Regions from separate parts of the Janthinobacterium foliorum genome, predicted to be linked through region 1. Evidence: predicted binding sites of a transcription regulator. Region 1 holds the regulator's gene; the other holds the start of a gene.

Evidence for each region. The regulator FliA, encoded in region 1, starts transcription of late flagellar genes. The targets are predictions, from matches to a motif close to CTAAAGTTTNNNNNNNNNNNGCCGNTA.
Region 2: the regulator FliA is predicted to act here: its motif matches at 5,952-5,978, upstream of ACZ92H_RS25180 (flagellar protein FliT).

Annotation. Positions count from the first base shown of each region.
Region 1 covers NZ_CDXDQE010000001.1:580,873-590,933, forward strand. The annotation lists gene ACZ92H_RS02625 (acyltransferase family protein) at 1-595, opposite strand, end outside; gene ACZ92H_RS02630 (PEP-CTERM sorting domain-containing protein) at 910-1,473, shown strand; gene ACZ92H_RS02635 (hypothetical protein) at 1,536-2,402, opposite strand; gene ACZ92H_RS02640 (translation initiation factor Sui1) at 2,506-2,868, opposite strand; gene motD (flagellar motor protein MotD) at 2,919-3,704, opposite strand; gene ACZ92H_RS02650 (flagellar motor protein) at 3,710-4,456, opposite strand; gene ACZ92H_RS02655 (RNA polymerase sigma factor FliA) at 4,438-5,169, opposite strand; gene ACZ92H_RS02660 (MinD/ParA family ATP-binding protein) at 5,215-6,078, opposite strand; gene flhF (flagellar biosynthesis GTPase FlhF) at 6,071-7,399, opposite strand; gene flhA (flagellar biosynthesis protein FlhA) at 7,741-9,837, opposite strand; gene flhB (flagellar biosynthesis protein FlhB) at 9,834-10,061, opposite strand, start outside.
Region 2 covers NZ_CDXDQE010000015.1:134,579-144,639, forward strand. The annotation lists gene ACZ92H_RS25150 (BufA1 family periplasmic bufferin-type metallophore) at 1-128, shown strand, start outside; gene bufB (MNIO family bufferin maturase) at 146-1,789, shown strand; gene ACZ92H_RS25160 (hypothetical protein) at 1,786-2,070, opposite strand; gene ACZ92H_RS25165 (RNA-binding S4 domain-containing protein) at 2,215-2,436, opposite strand; gene fumC (class II fumarate hydratase) at 2,533-3,927, opposite strand; gene ACZ92H_RS25175 (type IV pilus assembly protein FimV) at 4,100-5,203, shown strand; gene ACZ92H_RS25180 (flagellar protein FliT) at 5,612-5,908, opposite strand; gene ACZ92H_RS25185 (HDOD domain-containing protein) at 6,095-6,922, opposite strand; gene ACZ92H_RS25190 (M13 family metallopeptidase) at 7,065-9,134, shown strand; gene ACZ92H_RS25195 (class I SAM-dependent methyltransferase) at 9,202-9,843, shown strand; gene ACZ92H_RS25200 (CsbD family protein) at 10,027-10,061, shown strand, end outside.

The DNA.
Region 1 (10,061 bases):
CCTGCCCCAGCAGCGGCGCCAGCTCCTGTTGCCACAGCCAGGCCCGCAGCAGCATGCCGCCCAGCAGCACGCCCAGCGCCACGGCCACTGCCCTGCCGGCGGATGGCCGGCGCGCCAGCCACCACGCCACTGGCGGCAGCAACAGGTAAAAATGTTCTTCCACGCACAGCGACCAGGCATGCGAAAAGGCGCGCGCATCGGGCGCGCCGGGAAACAGATTGACGGTAAAGGTCAGAAACTGCCACAGCGGCCGCATGACGTCCGCCTCGCCGGAGGCCGGCAGCAGCACATACAGCGCCAGCACGGCGAGATACACGGGCAGGATGCGCAAGCTGCGGCGCAGCATGAACTGCGTCCACCACGGGCGCCAGGCGGGCCGCGCGCCAGCGGCCCATGGACGCAGCAATTGCCAGCCGATCAGGTAGCCGCTGAGTACGAAAAACAGGTCCACGCCCATCCAGCCGTAAGCGACGACAGGGCCAGGCAAGCGCAGGCCATAGCTTTCCAGGTGATACAGCATGATCCAGCCGATGGCCAGCGCGCGCAGCAGGTCGAGGCCGGGCAAGCGGCCGGCGGCAGAAACATAGAATGGCATGCAATAAGTTACGATGATGGCAAGCCGCCATCATGCCACGGCATGCGTGCAATGAGAGCGTGCAAAGCCGAAAAACAGAAATACCTTGGCGACGCGGTCACTCCCGTACGTTTGAGCGCGCTCAAACCCGAGGGAAGCGGTATCTATATGCTGATTCTTAGCGCACGCCGCACCATAACAGGTGGGACTTTCCCCACTGACAAGAATAGCCCTTCCCGCCGGCATAGCTAATCCATTCCGACGCGTCCCGCCTGCGCTTTTGCGCTGCGCCACGACGTTTGCCATTTCAATCGCAAAATCATTCGGAGCATGATATGAACGCTATCTCACTATCCAAGGCTGGCGCGGCGCTGCTGCTCGGCGGCACCCTGCTGGCGCCATGCGCGCAAGCCGACACGCAAGCCGTCTTTTACAACCATCTCGTCTCGACCGCCGTGGTGGCCGCGCCGCTGCTGGCGCAAGACACGCTGTTCATCGACACCTTCACGACGGAACGCGGTTCGCTGCTGCAAACGACCACGTTTACGGTTGGCAGCGGCGTGCAGTCATTCACGGGCAACGCGGCCTGGCTGGTCACCGGCGCCAATGACTTCGGGCCCCGCCTGACGGGAGTCAACATCGACCTGTTCGACGCGAGCCACAACCTGGTGCAATCGGATACCTTCGCCGGCGTGCTGGGCGGCTTCGCCCACTCCACTTTCAGCGGACTGCTGGGCGCGGGCACCTATACCATGGTGGCGACCGGCGTCGGCGTGCGCGATTCCGTGCTGGACATTTCCATCACCACGGCCGTGCCCGAACCGGCAAGCTATGCCATGCTGCTGGCGGGGCTGGGGTTCATCGGCTATGGCATCCGGCGCCGCAAGACCCTGGCCTGACGGGTCCTGACCCGCCGCGCAGCCGTGCGTCGCCGGCCGCGTGCGCCATGGGCTGGCACCGTTCAGCCATGCGCAGGGCGTCCCGTGTGCTGGCGGAATTTCGCCGCGATAGCCTGGCCCTTGGCTGCGGCGGCGGCCTGCTGTGCCGGGGTCAGCTCATCCTGCAGCCAGTGCCAGTATTCATCCTGGTAGGGATTCGTGGTGCCGGGCGCCAGGATGTCGTCGTAGACCAGACGTAGGGCCAGCAGGTAGCCATAGGCCTGCGGCGCATCCTTGCGCACCACGTCGCCATCGCGCAGATACGCCATCATCAGAGTGGAAACGCTGCTCAGCTCGGCATTGTCCGCCTGCGCCGTCAGCTGGGCGATGGCTTGCTGCTTCCACGCCTGCACTAGCGGATCGTCGGGGCGGTTGCGCAGGGCGCTGCGGTCGCCGAACGGGCCTTCCGACAGGAACAGGGTGGCCGCGCCCGGCACGCCCGCCTTGGCGGCGGTAGCCAGGTAAGCCAGGCGGTCTTCGCGCTGGCGCTGCGTCAGGCCCGCGCACAGCTGCCGCTGGGCGGCTTTTTCTTCCGCCGTCATCTCGCGGCCCAGCTCGAATTCCAGCGCCGGCAAGCGCCCTTCCTGCTGGAAGGCGATGCAATCGTCGAGCAGATTGTAGGCGGCGTACGCGTCTTCCGGCTTGCCGCTGGCCGCCAGGCGGTCGAGCTGCCGCGCCAGGGTCACGGGCTCTGGCGCGGCAGCGGGCGCGGCCGAAGGACTGGCGCCGGGATTGAAATACGCGGCCAGGCTGCGGCCAGGCGGTGCGCTGCCGGCGCCAGTCGCGCCGCCGGCCTCCCCGGGCATGCTGCGGTCAGGCGCGGGCCAATATGCCAGCGCCAGCGCTGCCGCGAGCGCCGCGAGGGCGATGCCGCCAAGTTTGACGTTCATGATAAGGGTTATGCGTGGGCTGGAAGCGCACGTTACCACAGGCGCGCGCCGGCGTGCCGCACGCGGCGCGCACGCCCGGAGAAGATCCGCCGCCGGCCTCTTTTTAGCCGCCGGCCTTTTTCGGCTGATGGCCCAGCTTGGCCAGCGCGGCCAGAATGGTCTCGACATGATCGCCCTGGACCTCGATCACGCCATCCTTGACGGTGCCGCCCGAGCCGCACTGCGTGCGCAACTGCTTGCCCAGCAGGGCCAGCGCGATGGCGTCCAGCGGCAAGCCCTTGACCACGGTAACGCTCTTGCCGCCGCGGCCCTTGGTCTGGCGCGATACGCGCACCACGCCGTCGCCCGCCGGCGCCGCCTTGGCCTGCGCCTTGCAGACGCACTGCGCCAGCGGCTGGCGGCACGCGGGGCACATGCGTCCCGTTTCGGTGGAATACACAAGGCCGCCCTGGGAACTGCTTTTCATGATGGTGAGATAAAAAATGGGAAGGCCGCGATTGTACCAAGCGGCGGCCTTCAGTTGGCCGGCGCTGGCGCCGGAGCGGGCGCCGTCGGCACCTCCGTCACTGTCTCGGGTATGCCGGACAGGATCGTCACGGCCACCCTGCGGTTGCGCGCGCGCCCTTCCGGCGTCTCGTTCGGCGCCACGGGAATGTTGTCGGCGTGGCCCACGGCCGTCAGGCGTGACGCCTGCACGCCGCTGGCGATGAACAGGCGCACCACGGCGCTGGCGCGCGCGGCGGACAATTCCCAGTTCGAGGCGAAGTTCGAATTGCTGATGGGCTGGACGTCCGTATGCCCTTCCACCTGCACGTCGTGCGCATCGTCCTTCAGCAGCACGGCGACGGCGCGCAGGGCCTGGTCCGACTCGGCCGTCAGGCGCGCCGCGCCCGGGTCGAACAGCACGCTGGCGTTGATTTCCACGCTGACGCCACGGCTCGTCTGCGTGACGCGCACCTTGCCTTCCTTCACCAGCGGCGCCAGGGTCGAGGTCAGGTCCTGCGCCAGGCGCGTCATGTGTTCGCGCTCGCGGCGGATGGCTTCCGTGCGGCGTTTCAGGGCGGGGTTCGGCAGCGGGATGGCTTGCGGCGCTTCCATGACGATGGGCGGCGCGCCCTTTTCCAGGCTAAAGGCCTGGCCGATGGCATTCTGGAAGACGCGGTACTTGCCCTCGTTGACTTGCGAAATGGCGTACATGACGACGAAAAAGGCGAACAGCAGGGTGATGAAGTCGGCGTACGAGATCAGCCAGCGGTCCTGATTGTCCGGTTCCTCGTCATACTTCCTGCGCGCGCGCCGCATCATGGTCAGTGCTCGTGCAGCAGGCTGGAAACGCGCTCTTCGATGATGCGCGTATGGTCGCCGGTGGCGATGTCATACATGACGGCGGCCGTGATCTCATACTGCAGCACGCGGCGCGTGACGATGGCCTTGAGTTTATTGGCCACCGGCAGGAACAGCAGGTTGGCCAGCCCCACGCCGTAGATGGTGGAGACGAAGGCGACGGCGATGCCGCCGCCCAGCTTGCTGGGATCGGTGAGGTTTTCCATCACGTGGATCAGGCCCAGCACGGCGCCCAGGATGCCGATGGTGGGCGAATAGCCGGCCGCCGATTCCCACACCTTGACGGCCTGGCGCTCGGCCAGCTCGTAGGCGGTGATTTCCACGTCGAGCAGCTGGCGCAGCTTGTCGGGCGCGATGCCGTCGACGATCATGCGCAAGCCCTTGGCATTGAAGCGGTCGGCCGTGTTTTCCATCAGGCGCTCGAGGGCCAGCGGGCCGTCGCGGCGCGCCGTCAGGCTCCATTGCCCGATGTCGCGCGCCAGCGCGGCTCGCGTGTCGGCCGGCGGCAAGAACACCCAGCGCAGCATTTCCAGGCCGCGCACGAAGGTGCGCAGCCGCGTTTGCAGCAGCACGGCGCCGAAGGTGCCGATGACCACGATGGCGAAGGCGGCCGGCTGCAGCAGGGAGGCCATCTTGCCGCCTTCCAGTGCCTGGCCGACCAGCAGGCCCGCCAGCGCCAGCGCCAGCCCGATTACGCTGGACCAGTCCACGCCTGCTCCCTCAAGGTTGCGCGCAGGCGCGCGACGGCCTGGGTATGCAGCTGCGAGACGCGCGATTCCGACACGCCCATCACCGCGCCGATCTCCTTCAGGTTCAGCTCTTCTTCGTAGTACAGGCCCATGAGTATTTTCTCGCGTGGCGGCAGCGCGTCGATGGCATCGATCACGGATTGCCGGAAGTCGGTATCGAGCAGGGAACGCAAGGGGTCGCTGTCCTCGTCCACGCAGTGGCGGTCGAGGAAGCTGTCATTGCCGTCCGGATCATGAAAATCTTCGTAGTACACCAGCTGGTGGCCGCCGCCGTCGCCCAGCATTTCCTGGTAGTCGGCCAGCGACATTTTCAGCAGCTTGGCCACTTCCGACTCCGTCGGCGGGTGGCCCAGGCGCTGCTGCAGGATGCTCATCGCCTCTTCGATCTTGCGCATGTTCTGGCGCATGCTGCGCGGCAGCCAGTCGCTGGTGCGCAATTCGTCGAGCATGGCCCCGCGGATGCGCAGCACGGCATAGGTCTCGAACTGCGCGCCATGCGTTTCCTCATAGCGGCTGATGGCGTCCAGCAGGCCGATCATGCCGGCCTGGATCAGGTCATCGACCTCGACCGAAGGCGGCAATTTCGCCTTCATATGGTGGGCCAGACGCTTCACCAGCGGAATATGCTCCGTCAGCAAATAGTCCTTGTTCGATTTCCCTTTGACCGTGTACATAGGCTGCTTATTGTTTTCTCGTCTTATCTGATGCTACGGTTGCTGTCAGGCGCTGAAATGGTGGGCGCTCCCCGTCTGGCACAAGGTGGAACCGAGCACCGGCGCCGCCGAACGCACCAGCCGCTCGGCCAGACCGCGAAACGCCACCGAAGCGCCCGCCAGCGGAAACGCATCGACCACGCTGCGGCCCAGGCGCGCCGCGCGGTGCAGATACTCATCGGCTGGCACCGAGCCCATCGAGGTCAGTTTCACGGCCAGATAGCGGCTCGCCGCCTGCGCCATATTATCGTATACCACTTTTGCCTCGGATTCGGAAGCGCCGGTGACAAGAATGCCGAACGGGCGGCGTCCCAGTTCCTGGTTCAGGCGCTTGATCAGGCAGTAGGCCGCCTTGATCGAATTGGCGCTGTTCGACACTTGCACGACGATATCCGAAGACGCCATCAGCGGCACGGGGAAGCACTCGCCCTGCTCCGCCACCACGCCGTCGACCAGCACGATACCGCTCTGGCGCGCCAGCACCTCGAAGGTCTTGCCCAGGCGGCGCGTGTCGTCGTCGCCCGCATAGTCGTGGCTATCCATCAGATGGTTGCGCGCCCCCATGTAGGCCACGCCGAAGCCCTGCGGCACCTGGTGGATCACCTGGTTCAGGCCGCACTGCTGGCGCGCCACGTCGAGCAGGCTGGCGCCATGCGCCAGGCCCAGGCGCGCTGCCACGCCTTCGCTGCCGCCGCTGGCGTCGACCAGCAGCACTTCATTGCCGCCATAGGCCAGCGACGCGCCCAGGTTGACCAGCATGGCGCCCTTGTCATCCTGCGGCGTGGCCGACAGGAACGTCATGACGCGCGGCTGCGGGCCGGCCAGCATGCGGCGCAGGCCTTCGGCCTGGTCGAAATCGAAATTAGCCAAGATGCACCCCGCGTGCTTCATTGTTGCGGGCGGCCGCCTGCGCCATCAGCAGCGGCAGTTCGGCGTCGGAAAACTGCGTCGCCGCCGCATCGCGCTTGAGCTTGAAGGCGCGGTCGATCAGGTAGCCGCGGTCGGCCAGGTACAGGTCTTCCGGCACGCGCTGGCCGTTCGACACATAAAACAGGTTGAGTTTCTGGCGGATCACCACGTCGAGCACGTTGCCGATCGACGCCGCCTCATCGAGCTTGGTCATGATGCAGCCGGCCAGGCCGCTGCCCTGGTAGGCGCGCACCACTTCGTTGAGGGTTTCCTGCGTCGCCGTCGAGTTCAGGCACAGCAGGCGTTTCACGTCGGCGCCGGCGCCCGACAGCATGGCCACCTGCTCCGTCACCATCTGGTCGCGCTGGCTCACGCCCACCGTATCGATCAGCACCGTGTGCTTGTTCTTGAGTTCCTTCAGGGCGATGCGCAAGTCCGCCTCGTCCTTGACGGAATGCACCATCACGCCGAGGATCTTGCCGTAGATGCGCAGCTGCTCGTGCGCGCCGATACGGTAGGCATCCGTGGTAATCAGGGCCAGCTTCTCCGGGCCGTGGCGCATCACGCAGCGGGCCGCCAGCTTGGCCGTGCTGGTGGTCTTGCCCACACCGGTCGGGCCGACCAGGGCAAACACGCCGCCCTGCTCCAGCATGGCGTCTTCATTGGCCACGGTGTTCAGGTTGCGGCTGAGGACAGTCTTGATCCAGCGCATGCTTTGCGCGCCATCCAGGCCGGCGGGCAGCTTGTCGATCAGGTAGCGCGCCAGGCTGGCCGAGAAGCCGGCCGCCAGCATTTCGCGCAGCACCACGGCTTTTTGCGGCTCGCGCTGCTGCGTCGAGCCCCACGAGATTTCCGCCAGCTGGGTTTCCATCATGCCGCGCATGGCGCGGATTTCATTCATCATGCCGCTCATCTCGGCGGCGGCGTTCTCTTTCACGTGCGCCAGCGCGCTGGCCATCATCTGCTGCATGCGGGCCATGTCCATGGGCTCGGCGGCTGGCTGGCGCGGCGCGGCGGCACGCGGCGCGGCCGGGCGCTGGGCCGGGGCGGCCGCACGCTGCGGCGCGGCGAACTGGGTCTGCAACTGGGGACGGGGCTGGGCCATTTCGGAGGCGGCCGGCGGCGAAGCCAGCGAAGCGGCGTCGTCATTGGCCAGCGCGAGGATTTCCACCACGCCATCGGCCTGGCGGTTCGACAGGATCACGGCATCGGGCCCCAGCGCTTCGCGCACCTTGCGCAGCGCATCGCGCGACGAGGCGCCCGTAAATTTCTTCACATTCATGGCCGGCCTCCCAGGGCAGGGTTGGCGCAAGATTGGCTGAACTGTGTGACCATCATCGACTCCTGTTGCTTGAGTGCTGTCTTCCACATGGACACAGATCACCCGGACAGTTTCCATTATTAGCGATGCACTAGGGAAATGATCGAAGGAACAGGACGGGAAAGTCCCCGTTATTCAGTTTGCCGGGAGGAAATTGATGAAAAAATAAGCAGAAGCGGCCGATGGGGTATTCGTCAGGCGATTGACATACCCGCTTCGAAACCCCAAGGCGACAACCGGGGGCGAACCCTGAGGCTTCGCCCCCGGCCCTTCGCCTGGGTTTGCGGCATAGACGATGCCAACTACTGCGCCCCCACCAGGCTGGTCACCCGTATCGTCTTGGTTTCCGGCACTTCCGAATGCGACAGCACTTTCAACTGCGGCAAGGCGCGGCGCAGGAAACGCGACAGCAAGGCGCGCAGCGGCGCCGGCACCAGCAGCACGGGTGTCAGGCCCAGCGCTTCCTGCTGCTGCGCGGCCAGTCCCGCCTGGTGCGCGATGGTGTCGGCCAGGCCCGGCTCGATGCCGGCGCCGTCGCCGCCATTGCCCATGGCCTGCATCAGCAGGCGCTCCAGGCGGCTGTCCAGGGTCATCACGGACAATTCCGCCGCGCCGGGGAACAATTGCTGCACGATGGCGCGGCCCAGAGCCACGCGCACCAGCGCCGTCAGGTCGTTCGGGTCCTGCGTGTGCACCGTGTGCTCGGCCAGGGTTTCGATGATGGTGCGCATGTCGCGGATGTGCACGCCCTCGGCCAGCAGGTTCTGCAGCACTTTCTGCAGGGTCGACAGGGACAGCATCTTCGGCACCAGGTCTTCCACCAGGCGCGGCGCATCCTTGCCCAGGTGGTCGAGCAGCGATTGCACTTCCGCGCGGCCCAGCAGTTCGGAGGCATGCGAGGTGATCAGGTGATTCAGGTGCGTGGCCACCACGGTGCCCGCGTCGACCACCGTGTAGCCCATCGATTGCGCCTGGTCGCGCAGGCTCGCCTCGATCCAGGTGGCGGGCAAGCCGAAGGCGGGGTCGGTGGTGGCCAGGCCGGGCAAGGTGCCGCTGGCCATGCCGGGGTTGATCGCCAGGAACTGGCCATTGAACGCTTCGCCCACGCCCACTTCCACGCCCTTCAGGGTGATGCGGTAGGCGGACGGCTTCAGTTCCAGGTTGTCGCGGATATGCACGGGCGGCGCCAGGAAACCCACTTCCTGGGCAAATTTCTTGCGGATGCCCTTGATACGCTTGAGCAACTCGCCGCCCTGCGTCTTGTCGACCAGGGGGATCAAGCGGTAGCCCACTTCCAGGCCCAGGGTATCGACGGGCATGATGTCTTGCCAGGTGGCTTCTTCCTGCTCCGGCGCCACGGTAGCTTGCGGCAGGTCGGCCGGCTTCTCGGCCGCTTCTTTCGCCTGCTCGCGTTTCTTGCTGATCAGATAGGCAGCCCCCGCCAGCAGGGATGCCAGCAGGATGAAGACCATGTTCGGCATGCCGGGGATCAGGCCCATGCCGCCGATGATGCCGGCGGTAATATAGAGCACCTGCGGTTTCGCAAACAGCTGGCCCACCAGCTGGGTGCCGATGTCCTGTTCGCTGGCCACGCGCGAGACGACGATACCGGCCGCCGTGGAAATGATCAGCGAAGGAATCTGCGCCACCAGGCCGTCACCGATGGCCAGCAGGGTGTAGTTCTTCAGCGCATCGGCAAAGCCCATGTCGTGCTGCAGCAAGCCCACCAGCAAGCCGCCGACGATATTGATGACGGTGACCATGATGCCGGCGATGGCATCGCCGCGCACATATTTGCTGGCACCGTCCATGGCGCCATAGAATTCCGCTTCCTGCGCCACTTCCGTGCGGCGGCGGCGCGCTTCGTCTTCGCCGATCAGGCCCGCGTTCAGGTCGGCATCGATGGCCATCTGCTTGCCGGGCATGGCGTCCAGCGCGAAGCGGGCGCCCACCTCGGCGATACGGCCCGCACCCTTGGTGACCACGGTAAAGTTAATGATCGTCAAAATAATGAAGACCACGATACCCACCGTGTAGTTGCCGCCGATCAAGAAGTGACCGAAGGCTTCAATCACCTTACCGGCCGCGTCGGCGCCCGTATGGCCCTCCGTCAGCACCACGCGCGTGGATGCCACGTTCAAGGACAGGCGCAGCATGGTCGACACCAGCAAAATGGTTGGAAAGGCCATGAAATCGAGCGGCTTGACCGTGTACAGCGCCGTCAGCAGCACGATGATGGACAGGGCGATATTGAAACTGAAGAAGATGTCGAGGATGAAGGCCGGCAGCGGCAGCACCATCATCGCCAGCAGCATGATGATGATGACCGGCGCGGCGATGCCCTTGCTGGCGTTGTTGCCCATTCCGCTGAGCCAGGCTGGCATTCTCAGGCCGTTCATGGTGTACTTCCTTTATTCTTGTCTGCGGCGTCTGCTGCCGGTGGTGTCTGCGATGCGGGGTTGAGCGGGTCGAGCTCGGGCGGCACTGCCAGCCTGTTCGGCTTGTCCGGGCGCTGGCCATGGCCATTGCCGTAATTGCGCAACTGGAACACGTAGGCCAGCACTTCGGCCACGGCGCCGTACAGCGCCTCGGGAATCTCGTCGCCGATGTCCGTATGCTTGTA
Region 2 (10,061 bases), on a different contig from region 1:
GCCAGGCGGCCACGGACAACCTGCCCACGGAATGGGCCTATGTTGCCAAGGGTACGTGCACGCAGGCGGGCGGTTCGCTCAAGCCCGTCAAGGCCGCCAAGGGCACGAAGCCAGCCACGCAGCCATAAGCACTTCACGCAACATCGTGGAGCCGGGTTCCGCGCTTTCCGGCGCGGGCATCGGCTTGCGCGCCGGGCATTACCGCGACTTTCTTGCGCAGCGGCCCAAGGTGGCCTGGCTGGAAGTACATACCGAAAACTATCTGCAGCCATCGGGATGGGACTGGCAAGTGCTGCAGAGCCTGCGGCGCGACTACCCCATCAGCCTGCATGGCGTGGGCCTGGGCCTGGGCTCGGCCCGCGGTTTTTCCGAGCCGCACTTGCAGCGCGTGCGCGCGCTGGTGCAGCGCATCGAGCCGGCCATGGTATCGGAGCACCTGTGCTGGGGCGCCGTGGCGCATCAGCAACTCAATGATCTGTTGCCGCTGGCCTTGAATGGCGCGGCCATGGACTTGCTGTGCGCCAGGGTAGGCAGGGTACAGGATGCCTTGAAAAGACCGATCTTGCTGGAGAATGTCTCCACTTACCTGCGTTTTCGAGACGATGCCATGGGCGAGGCGCAATTTCTCGCCGAGCTGGCGCGCCGCAGCGGCTGTGGCTTGCTGCTCGACATCAATAACCTGTATGTAAATCAGTGCAACCACGGCGAAGATGCGCTGGCGGCCCTGCAGTGCATCGCCCCCGGCAGCGTGGGCGAGCTGCACCTGGCGGGCCACCTCGTCACGCCGCACGCCGTGGTCGACCACCATGGCACCACCGTCGCCGAACCCGTTTGGGACCTGTATGCGGCGGCCCTGCAGCGCTACGGCGCGGTGCCCACCCTGATCGAATGGGATACGGACTTGCCGCCCCTCGATGTCTTGCTGGGCGAGGCGGGCAAGGCGCAAACGATGCTGGCGCGCCATGCGCCGCATTCTCCATGGCAAGGCACGCTGGCGGCGGCGCCATCGCCCGTGTCCGGCGATGCGCTGGCCGCGGACCAGCAGGCATTTGCCACGGCCCTGCTTGATCCAGCCTGCGACACGGGCCGGCTGTGGCAAGGCCAGGAGGCCGCATCGGCGGCGCGCTTCGGCCTGTACCGCGGTCAATTGAATGCTACCTGGCGCCGCACCCTCGGCCACGCCTATCCCGTCGTGCTGGCGCTGGTGGGGGAGGAGTTCTTTGCCGGCCTGGCGCGCGCGTATGGCAGGGAGCATCCGTCAGATAGTCCCGACTTGAACCAGTTTGGCGCCCGTTTCGCCGATTTTCTCGCCACCTTCCCGCACGTGGCGGATTTGCCCTACCTGCCGGACATGGCGCGCCTGGAATGGGCCTTGCACCTGGCCCACTACGCGCCCGATGCGCAGGGCGTGGGCCCCGAGGCGCTGGCCGCATTGAGTCCGCAGCAGCTGGAAGCGAGCCGCTGGGCCCTGCATCCGGCCTGCACCCTGCTGGCGTCACGCTGGCAAGTGCCCGCCCTGTGGCAGGCGCATCAGGAGGGTGACGGGCAGGGGGAGTTTCCGCAAGACCTGCAGGCAGCCAGCCATGCGCTGGTTTGCCGTCCCCGCTGGAAGGCGCAGGTGCTGGCACTGGATGCAGCCGCGCATGCGGCACTGGGGTTGCTGCAGCAGGGGCGGCCGTTCGGCGCCGCGCTCGATGCGGCATTCGAGCGCGATGAGGATTTTGACCTGGGCGGACAGTTGCGCCTGTGGCTGGCGCATGGGCTGCTGGTTGAAATATTGCCTGGCTAGTCGAAGGCGCGCAGCAGGCGTGCTTCGCCGGACTGGTCCTGGTACAGGGCATTGGCGGCCGAGGTGGCGTCCATCATGCGCGTGACTTGTTCTTCTTCAAAACGGGCAAGTTCGGCAGTGGCCGCGACGAGGGCCAGCTCCAGCCTGGCGCGCGCGCTCTGGTACAGGGTGCTTGTGTATTTGTCTGTGTTGCGGAGCAATTCTTCCGCATTTTCTATGACTTGGCGCAAGTCGCCGATCAGGCGCTCCTGGCTGCGCGTACCTTGTTCGGGATGGTCCATGGCGCTTCCCTTCCGCAATCGATATTCAATGACACAACGCTGGCAATAACGCTGGCAATCACGACATGTTGCAGCTTGATCAGGCAGCCGATGGCGGAATGACGGGCAAGACGCATGGGGCTGCTCGCGCGCCCCATGCGGGGATCATGCCGGGCCGACGACCGTGATGCGGATATCGCCCACGCTGACGACCTGGCCGGCGCGGATCTTGGCCGTCTTGCGCAATTCCTTCTTGCCATCGACCTTCACCACGCCGCTATCGACCATGACCTTGCCTGCGCCACCGCTGTCGCACAGGCCGACCAGCTTGAGCAGCTGGTTCAGCTCGACGAACTCGGATGTTAAATCAAAGCTTACTTTTTGCATTGTATCCCTTATTGCAATGATGTGTTTTCAACACTTGATGACGGCGTCAACCAAGTTGTTAGTTTACATGAAGCCGTCCGGGATGCAGGCAGAGCCTCAGCTTTTGTTGGGGCGCGTCATCTCCAGGGGCACGATCCAGGCACTGAATTGCTCTTCAGTAACAAATCCCAGGGACAGCGCCGCCTCCTTCAGGGTCGTGCCTTCGTGCTGGGCCTGCTTGGCGATTTGTGCCGCCTTGTCGTAGCCGATATGCGGCGCCAGGGCCGTCACCAGCATCAGGGAGCGCTCCATCAGCTCGGCGATGCGTTCGCGGTTCGGCGCGATGCCGTGGGCGCAATGCTCGTCGAAACTGCGCATGCCATCGCCCAGCAGGCGCGCGCTTTGCAGGAAGTTGTGCGCGATCAGGGGCTTGAAGACATTCAATTCAAAATTGCCCGAGGCGCCGCCCACCGTGATGGCGACGTCGTTGCCGAAGACCTGGCAGCACAGCATGGTCAGCGCTTCGCACTGGGTGGGGTTGACCTTGCCCGGCATGATGGAGCTGCCCGGTTCGTTTTCGGGGATGGTGATTTCGCCGAGGCCCGAGCGGGGGCCGGATGCCATCCAGCGCACGTCGTTGGCGATTTTCATCAGCGCCGTGGCCAGGGTTTTCAGCGCGCCATGGGCGGCCACCAGCGCGTCGTGCGCGGCCAGCGCGGCAAACTTGTTGCTGGCCGTCTCGAAAGGCTGTTTGGTGAGCCGTGCCAGTTCGGCGGCGATGCGGTCGGCAAATTCCACGTGGGCATTCAAGCCGGTGCCCACGGCGGTGCCGCCGGCAGCCAGCTGCAGCAGCGGCGGCAAGGCAGCCGTGATGATGTGCTCGGCAAAGTCCAGCTGCGCCACGTAGCCGGAAAATTCCTGGCCCAGGGTCAGCGGGGTCGCATCCTGCAAGTGGGTGCGGCCGATCTTGACGATGTCGGCAAATTCCGCGGCTTTCGCATCGAGCGTGGCGCGCAGCTGGCGCAGCGGCGGCAGGACGGTGTTGGCGACGGCCACTGCCGCCGCCACATGTATGGCAGTGGGAAAGATATCGTTCGAGGACTGGCCCAGGTTGACGTCGTCGTTCGGGTGCAGCAGGCGCTCGGCGCCCCGCAGACCACCGATCAGCTCGGAACCACGGTTGGCCAGCACTTCATTCATGTTCATATTGCTCTGCGTGCCCGAGCCCGTCTGCCAGACGGCCAGCGGGAATTCCCCGTCATGCTTGCCGGCCAGCACTTCGTCGGCTGCCTGCGTGATGGCCACGGCCTTCTTGCCATCCAGCAAACCCAGGTCCAGGTTGACGTGGGCGGCCGCGCGCTTGACGGTGGCCAGGGCGGCGATCAGTTCGGGCGGCATCTTTTCCGTGGAGATATGGAAATGTTCGAGCGAGCGCTGCGTTTGCGCTCCCCACAGCCGGTCGGCGGGTACGTCGATCGGGCCGAAACTGTCGCGTTCGATTCTGCTACTCATGGCATCCCTTTCATCGATGGAGGTGGATCGAGTGTACTCCAGACGCCAAAAAGGCACAGGATGATGCTGTATTGCATCATTTCTCCAGCATTCCCTCTCTATTTTTACGCTTTCCTGCCGTTAAAGATGAGCGAGTCCCGTTTATTTACCCTGTTATCAAAGCGATCAGCCCATGCCCCGTAGCGCCTTTTTCCATTCGACCCTGATCGCGTGCGCCGCCGCCAGCCTGGCCTTGCCGCCGGCTATGGCGGCCGAACTGGGCGAGATGACGGTACAGTCGCATGTGGGCCAGCCCTTGCAGGCCGAGATCGAGCTGACGGCACTGGCGCCCGAGGAGGCCAACGGCGTGGCCGTGCGCCTGGCTTCGCCCGACGTGTACCGCGGCGGCGGCATCGGCATGGATGCGGCCCTGAGCACATTGACCATCACGCCGCTGGAGCGGGGCGGGCACCGCTACGTGCGCGTGTCTACCCAGCAAGCGATCCAGGCGGCTCACGTGCATCTGTATCTGTTGCTGGGCAATGGCAACGCCGCCATCGTGCGCCTGGCAACGCTGTGGCTGACGCCGGCGCCACCGCCGCCGCCTTCCCTGGTGGTTGTCGCGCCGGCCAGGCCTGCGCCGTCGCTTGCCGCGCCGCCGGATGCCGCCATGCTGGCGGCCCGCGCCCGCGCGGAAGGCATGCTGCGCCCGCCTGCCGTCTTCGTGGCGCCGCCAGCCGCACCCAGGGCAGCCGCCGCCGTCATCCGCCCGCCCGCGACGGTGGGCCCGCCGCCGCTGCGCCGTCCGGCCGTGCCCGTGGCGGCCTGCGCGCCGCAGGCGGATGCGGCCCAGGCTGAAGCTTGCGTGGCGCTGGACCAGAAGAACGCGGCCCTGAATGACAAGCTGGGCGAACTGGAAGGCAAGATCGGCGCCCTGCAAAAGGCGCTGGCGCAACCTGTCACGACGGCCGCCTTGCCTGCCGCCGCGCCAGCCGTGCCGCAGCCTCAGCATGCCAAGCCCAAGCCCCTGGTGCCGGCGGCGGGCGAGAAGGAGAAGAAGGCGGGCGGCAATGGCTTGCTGTGGCTGGGCATCGGGACGCTGGCCTTCCTGCTGCTGACAGCCGTGATCGTGTATCTCTTGCGCAAGCGCAAGGAGGCGGGCCAGGCGGCGGCGCCGTCGAAATACTGGGTGCTGCTGCGCAAGCCCTTCCGCCGCAAGCCGGCGCCGCCCGTCCTGACGGAGGCAAGGCAAGAGTCCGGGGAGCGCGAGCCGGAAGCGGAGCCGTTTTCGCGTTAAGCGCTGCGGTGATTTGATATGAAAAAAGATATTGAAAAAATACATGGAAACGCTTGCCAATAGCGTTGCCTATTTTTCAAAGATGGCGATATAATTAATTCAGTGGACTTGCTCTACGACAAAACAGCTCCTGCCTGGCGCAGTCACCAACGATAGTGTGGCGCGGCAAACAGGTGTAGCGTTGCATAAACGCCTGGGGCTGGAAGCGGTCTGCGATGCCAACGATGTGCTCGCGGACGCCGGATGCAACCGGCAGCGAGGCGACGCCAGGAGATACCTGGGGTTCGCCTTCCACATTCCCCTCCATGTCCTGGACGCCGCGAACAGCAACAGATACGCGGCAAGGGCATGGCGGCAGACGTAAAAAAAGCACCCGCGGGTGCTTTTCTGTTTTCTGCTGCGGCAATCTTACATATTGGCGCGGGCTGCCGGCATGGCGCTGGCCATCTGCGCCATCCACGGTTCCGTGATGGTACGGATTTCGCGGTCGTTCGCCAGGATCTGCTTGAGCAGGTCGATCTTGCGCATGCGCGCGGCGCCGGCCAGGGCAGGCACATTGCCCGGCAGGGTAGGGCTGGCGGCACTGGCGCACTGGTTTTCCAGCGTGTTCAAGCCATCCCAGTCACTCGCTCGTGCGGCCACGACCATTTTGTTGGTCATTCCTGCAATATTTTCGTACATCGAGAGAACGTCGTTGGAGGTCATGAGCACACCCGTAACTAGTGAATGGATTACCGCTTGTCCAGATTAACGGCAGCTTCACGGGGAACTTGAGGGTGTTTTTGAAAAAAAGTGAAAATAATTTGGCTTATTTTCCGAAGCTCGCCCGCATCGCCCGCCAGGCCACATGGATGCCGGGATGGCAGGCGGCGATGCCGGCGGGCGGCGGCCTTATTTGACCAGTTCTTCCAGTCCCGCACTCAATTCGGCGGGCGGCGGCATTTTGTCGACCAGCACGGACGGCGGCAAGCCCAGCGCTTCAGCCACCTCGCCGGGATAGCACGCGATGATTTCTTCATTGCTCAGCTGATTTTCATCAATGCGCGCGCGCCAGGCGGCCAGGTGGACGATGGCGGCCAGGCGGTTCAACGGCGTTTTCGCCAGCGGGTCGGGAAAGGCGGCGATGGCGTCGGCAAAGGCGGCGGGAAATTTCCAGCGCCGCGCCAGTTCGGCGCCCACGTCCGCATAGCTGTAGCCCAGCGAGACCCGTTCCGCATCGAGCCGGCGCGCATCGAAGGGCGGGGCGATCTTGTCGAGCTGCATGGCTTGCTCGGGCATGGCGGCGTGGATCACCAGTTGGCCGATCGCATGCATCATGCCGATGGTAAAGGCCAGCTCCTGGTTGTCGCCCGTCTGCCTGGCGATCCAGCGGGCCGAGACGGCGCTGTGCAGGCTGTAGCGCCAGAATTGCGGCAAGTTCAAGCCGGGCACGGCCTTGAAACCGCTGACCAGGCCCGAGCTGATGACCAGGGTGCGCACGGTGACAAAGCCCAGCATCAGCACGGCGTCTTCCACCGTGCCGATGCTGCGCGACACGTGGTAATAGGCGGAATTGGCCAGGCGCAGCAGCTTGGCGCTCAGGGCCGGGTCCGCGCCCAGCTTGCGGGCGATGTCTTCCGTGGAAATGGCGGGGTTGTCGAAACTGCGCACCAGTTCATCGACGATCTTCGGGGCGGTAGGCAGGGCATGGGGATGCTGGAACAGCGCTTCCAGTTGCATGGCAATCTCCTTGGCGTTCGCGCGGCACGGTATGGGTCGTGAAACTATATGCCGATTTTTTGTTCTCATGCAAAAAAGATCACGCACGCTTTTTTCACGGGAAACAGGCTATGATTTTGGCTATTCCATCGAAAGGATCACCATGCACGGTTTGCGTTTTTCCTGGCGCCAAACGCCAGTCCAGGCTGCCATCGCCTTCGTCCTGGCGGGCGCCACCCTGGCCAGCGTGCCAGCCCACGCGCACGGCCAGGATGGGGCGGCTTCCGCTCCCGCCGCCGTCCCGGCGAAAGCGTTGCCCGGCGACGACTTCTATGACTACGTGAATGGCGACTGGATGCGCAGCACGCAGATTCCCGCCGACCGCAGCAGCTGGGGTTCGTTCGCCATGCTGGCCAACGCCACCAACGAGCGCATCATTGGCCTCGTCGAAGGCTTGTCCGCCACGCAACAGGCGGACGCTGGCGCGCGCCAGGTCAGCGATTTTTACCGCACCTATATGGACGAATCGGCTATCGAAGCGAAAGGCTGGGCGCCGATCAAGCCGCTGCTGAAGAAAATCGATGCCGTGCGCGACCAGGCCGGACTGGCGCGGGCGCTGGGCGAAAGCTTGCGGGCCGATGTCGATCCGCTCAACTCCACCAATTTTTATACGGAAAACCTGTTCGGCCTGTGGGTGGCACAGGACTTGAACGACACCACGCGCAACGTGGCCTATCTGCTGCAAGGCGGGCTGGGCTTGCCTGACCGCGCCTTTTACCAGAGCGACAGCGCGCGCATGCAGGGCTTGCGCACGGGCTACCAGGCGCATATCGCCGCCATGCTTGCCATGGCTGGCTACGGCGATGCGCCGGCCCGCGCCGCGCGCGTGTTTGCGCTGGAGCAGAAAATTGCCGCAAGCCACGCCAGCCGCGAGGATTCGGCCGATGTCGCCAAGGGGAACAACCCCTGGCGCGCGGCCGACTTCGCCAGCAAGGCACCGGGCCTGGACTGGAAGGTCTTCTTCCAGGCGGCCGGCCTGGGCGCGCAACAGGACTTCATCGTCTGGCATCCGACGGCCATGACGGGCAGCGCGGCCCTGGTGGCAAGCGTGCCGCTGGCCACGTGGAAGGATTTCCTCGCCTTCCATACGATTAATCATTTCAGCACGACCTTGCCGAAAGCGGCGGCCGCTCAGCGTTTCGCCTTCTATGGCCAGACTCTCAGCGGCACGCCGCAGCAGTCGCCGCGCAGCAAACGGGCGCTGGCGGCAACCAACGCGGCCCTCAGCGATGCCGTCGGCAAGCTGTATGTGGAACGTTATTTCCCGCCTGAATCGAAGGCGCGCGTGCAGGAGATGGTGACGAACATCGTTGCCGCCTTCTCGCGCCGCATCGACAAGCTGGACTGGATGGCGCCGCAGACCAAGGCGCAGGCGCAGGACAAGCTCAAGACCCTGTACGTGGGCGTGGGCTACCCGGAACGCTGGGACGACTACGCGGGCTTGCGCGTGGTGCGCGGCGATGCGCTGGGCAATGCGCAGCGGGCGGAGCAGTTCCATTACCGGCAGGCGCTGGCCAAGCTGGGCACGCCGCCCGACCGCAAGGCCTGGGCCATGCCGGCGCAGCTGGTCAATGCCGTCAACCTGCCGCTGCAAAACGCCTTGAATTTCCCCGCCGCCATCCTGCAGCCGCCCTTCTTCGACCCGCAAGCGTCCGATGCGGCCAACTATGGCGGCATCGGCGCCACCATCGGCCACGAGATCAGCCACAGTTTTGACGACCAGGGCGCGCAGTTCGACGCCCAGGGCAAGCTGCGCGACTGGTGGACGCCGGCCGACCTGGCGCATTTCCAGGCCGCGTCCAAGCAACTGGTGGCGCAATTTTCCGCCTACAAGCCGTTTCCCGACCTGGCCGTGAATGGCCAGCTGACCCTGAGCGAAAACCTGGCTGACCTGGCCGGCGTGGCGGCCGCGCACGATGCGTTCACCCTGTCGCAGCAAGGCAAGCCGGTGCAGGCGGAGGCGGACCGCGACTTCTTCACGGGCTATGGCATCAGCTGGCGCAGCAAGGCGCGCGAAGCGGCGGCGCGCCAGCAGATCCTCACGGATGGCCATGCGCCGGCGCAATACCGTGCCGCCAGCGTGCGCAACCTCGACGCCTGGTATCCGGCCTTCGGCGTGCAGCCGGGCCAGCAGTTGTACCTGGCGCCGGAGCAGCGCGTGCGCGTCTGGTAGTCATGGACGGTGCCGGACGCGCAGCGCGCCGGCGCCGTAAAATGGCGGGATTACCGATTGGAGCGCCATGAAGCCGACCCCGCAAGACCAGCAAGACCCGTTGCACGCCATTACCGGGCGTACCCTGGCCCATTACGAGGCCAGCGCCGAGCAGTTTTTCGCAGGCACGCGCGACCACGACGTCAGCCAGAATATCGGCGCGCTGCTGGACGCCATCGGCAAGCCGGCGCCGCTGGCCATCCTCGACCTGGGCTGCGGCCCGGGCCGCGATTTAAAGGCGTTCACGGCCATGGGCCACCATGCCACGGGCGTCGATGGCTGCCCCCGCTTTGTCGAGATGGCGCGCGCCTACAGCGGCTGCACCGTGTGGCAGCAGGATTTCGTCGACCTCGACTTGCCGGCCGCGCACTTCGACGGCGTGTTCGCCAATGCCGTGCTGTTCCACGTGCCCGGCGCCGCCTTGCCCGGCGTGCTGCGCGCCTTGTTCGCCTGCCTGAAGCCGGGCGGCGTGCTGTTCAGCTCGAATCCGCGCGGGCAGAACCAGGAAGGCTGGAATGGCGCGCGCTATGGCAGCTACCATGACGAGGAGCGCTGGGCCGCGTATGTGCAGGCGGCCGGTTTTACCCTGGTGGAGCAGTATTACCGTCCGCCGGGCTTGCCGCGCGAACAGCAGCCGTGGCTGGCCACGGTATGGCGCAAACCGGCCTGATTTTCGTATGTTGGCTGAATTTGGGCATGTGTTAGGAACCGTACATAGTTTTTGCGGCCTCGGGCGTACTATGGATACATCGACACGCAGCAAGCAGCGCAAGCTGCTTCCAGCAGCGTGTGAGCCGCAGTACCGGCCCTTTGGGCAGGACAACAGATGTACCAACTACAGTGAGGATCCATCATGAACAAAGATCAAGTCGAAGGTAAACTGAAGGA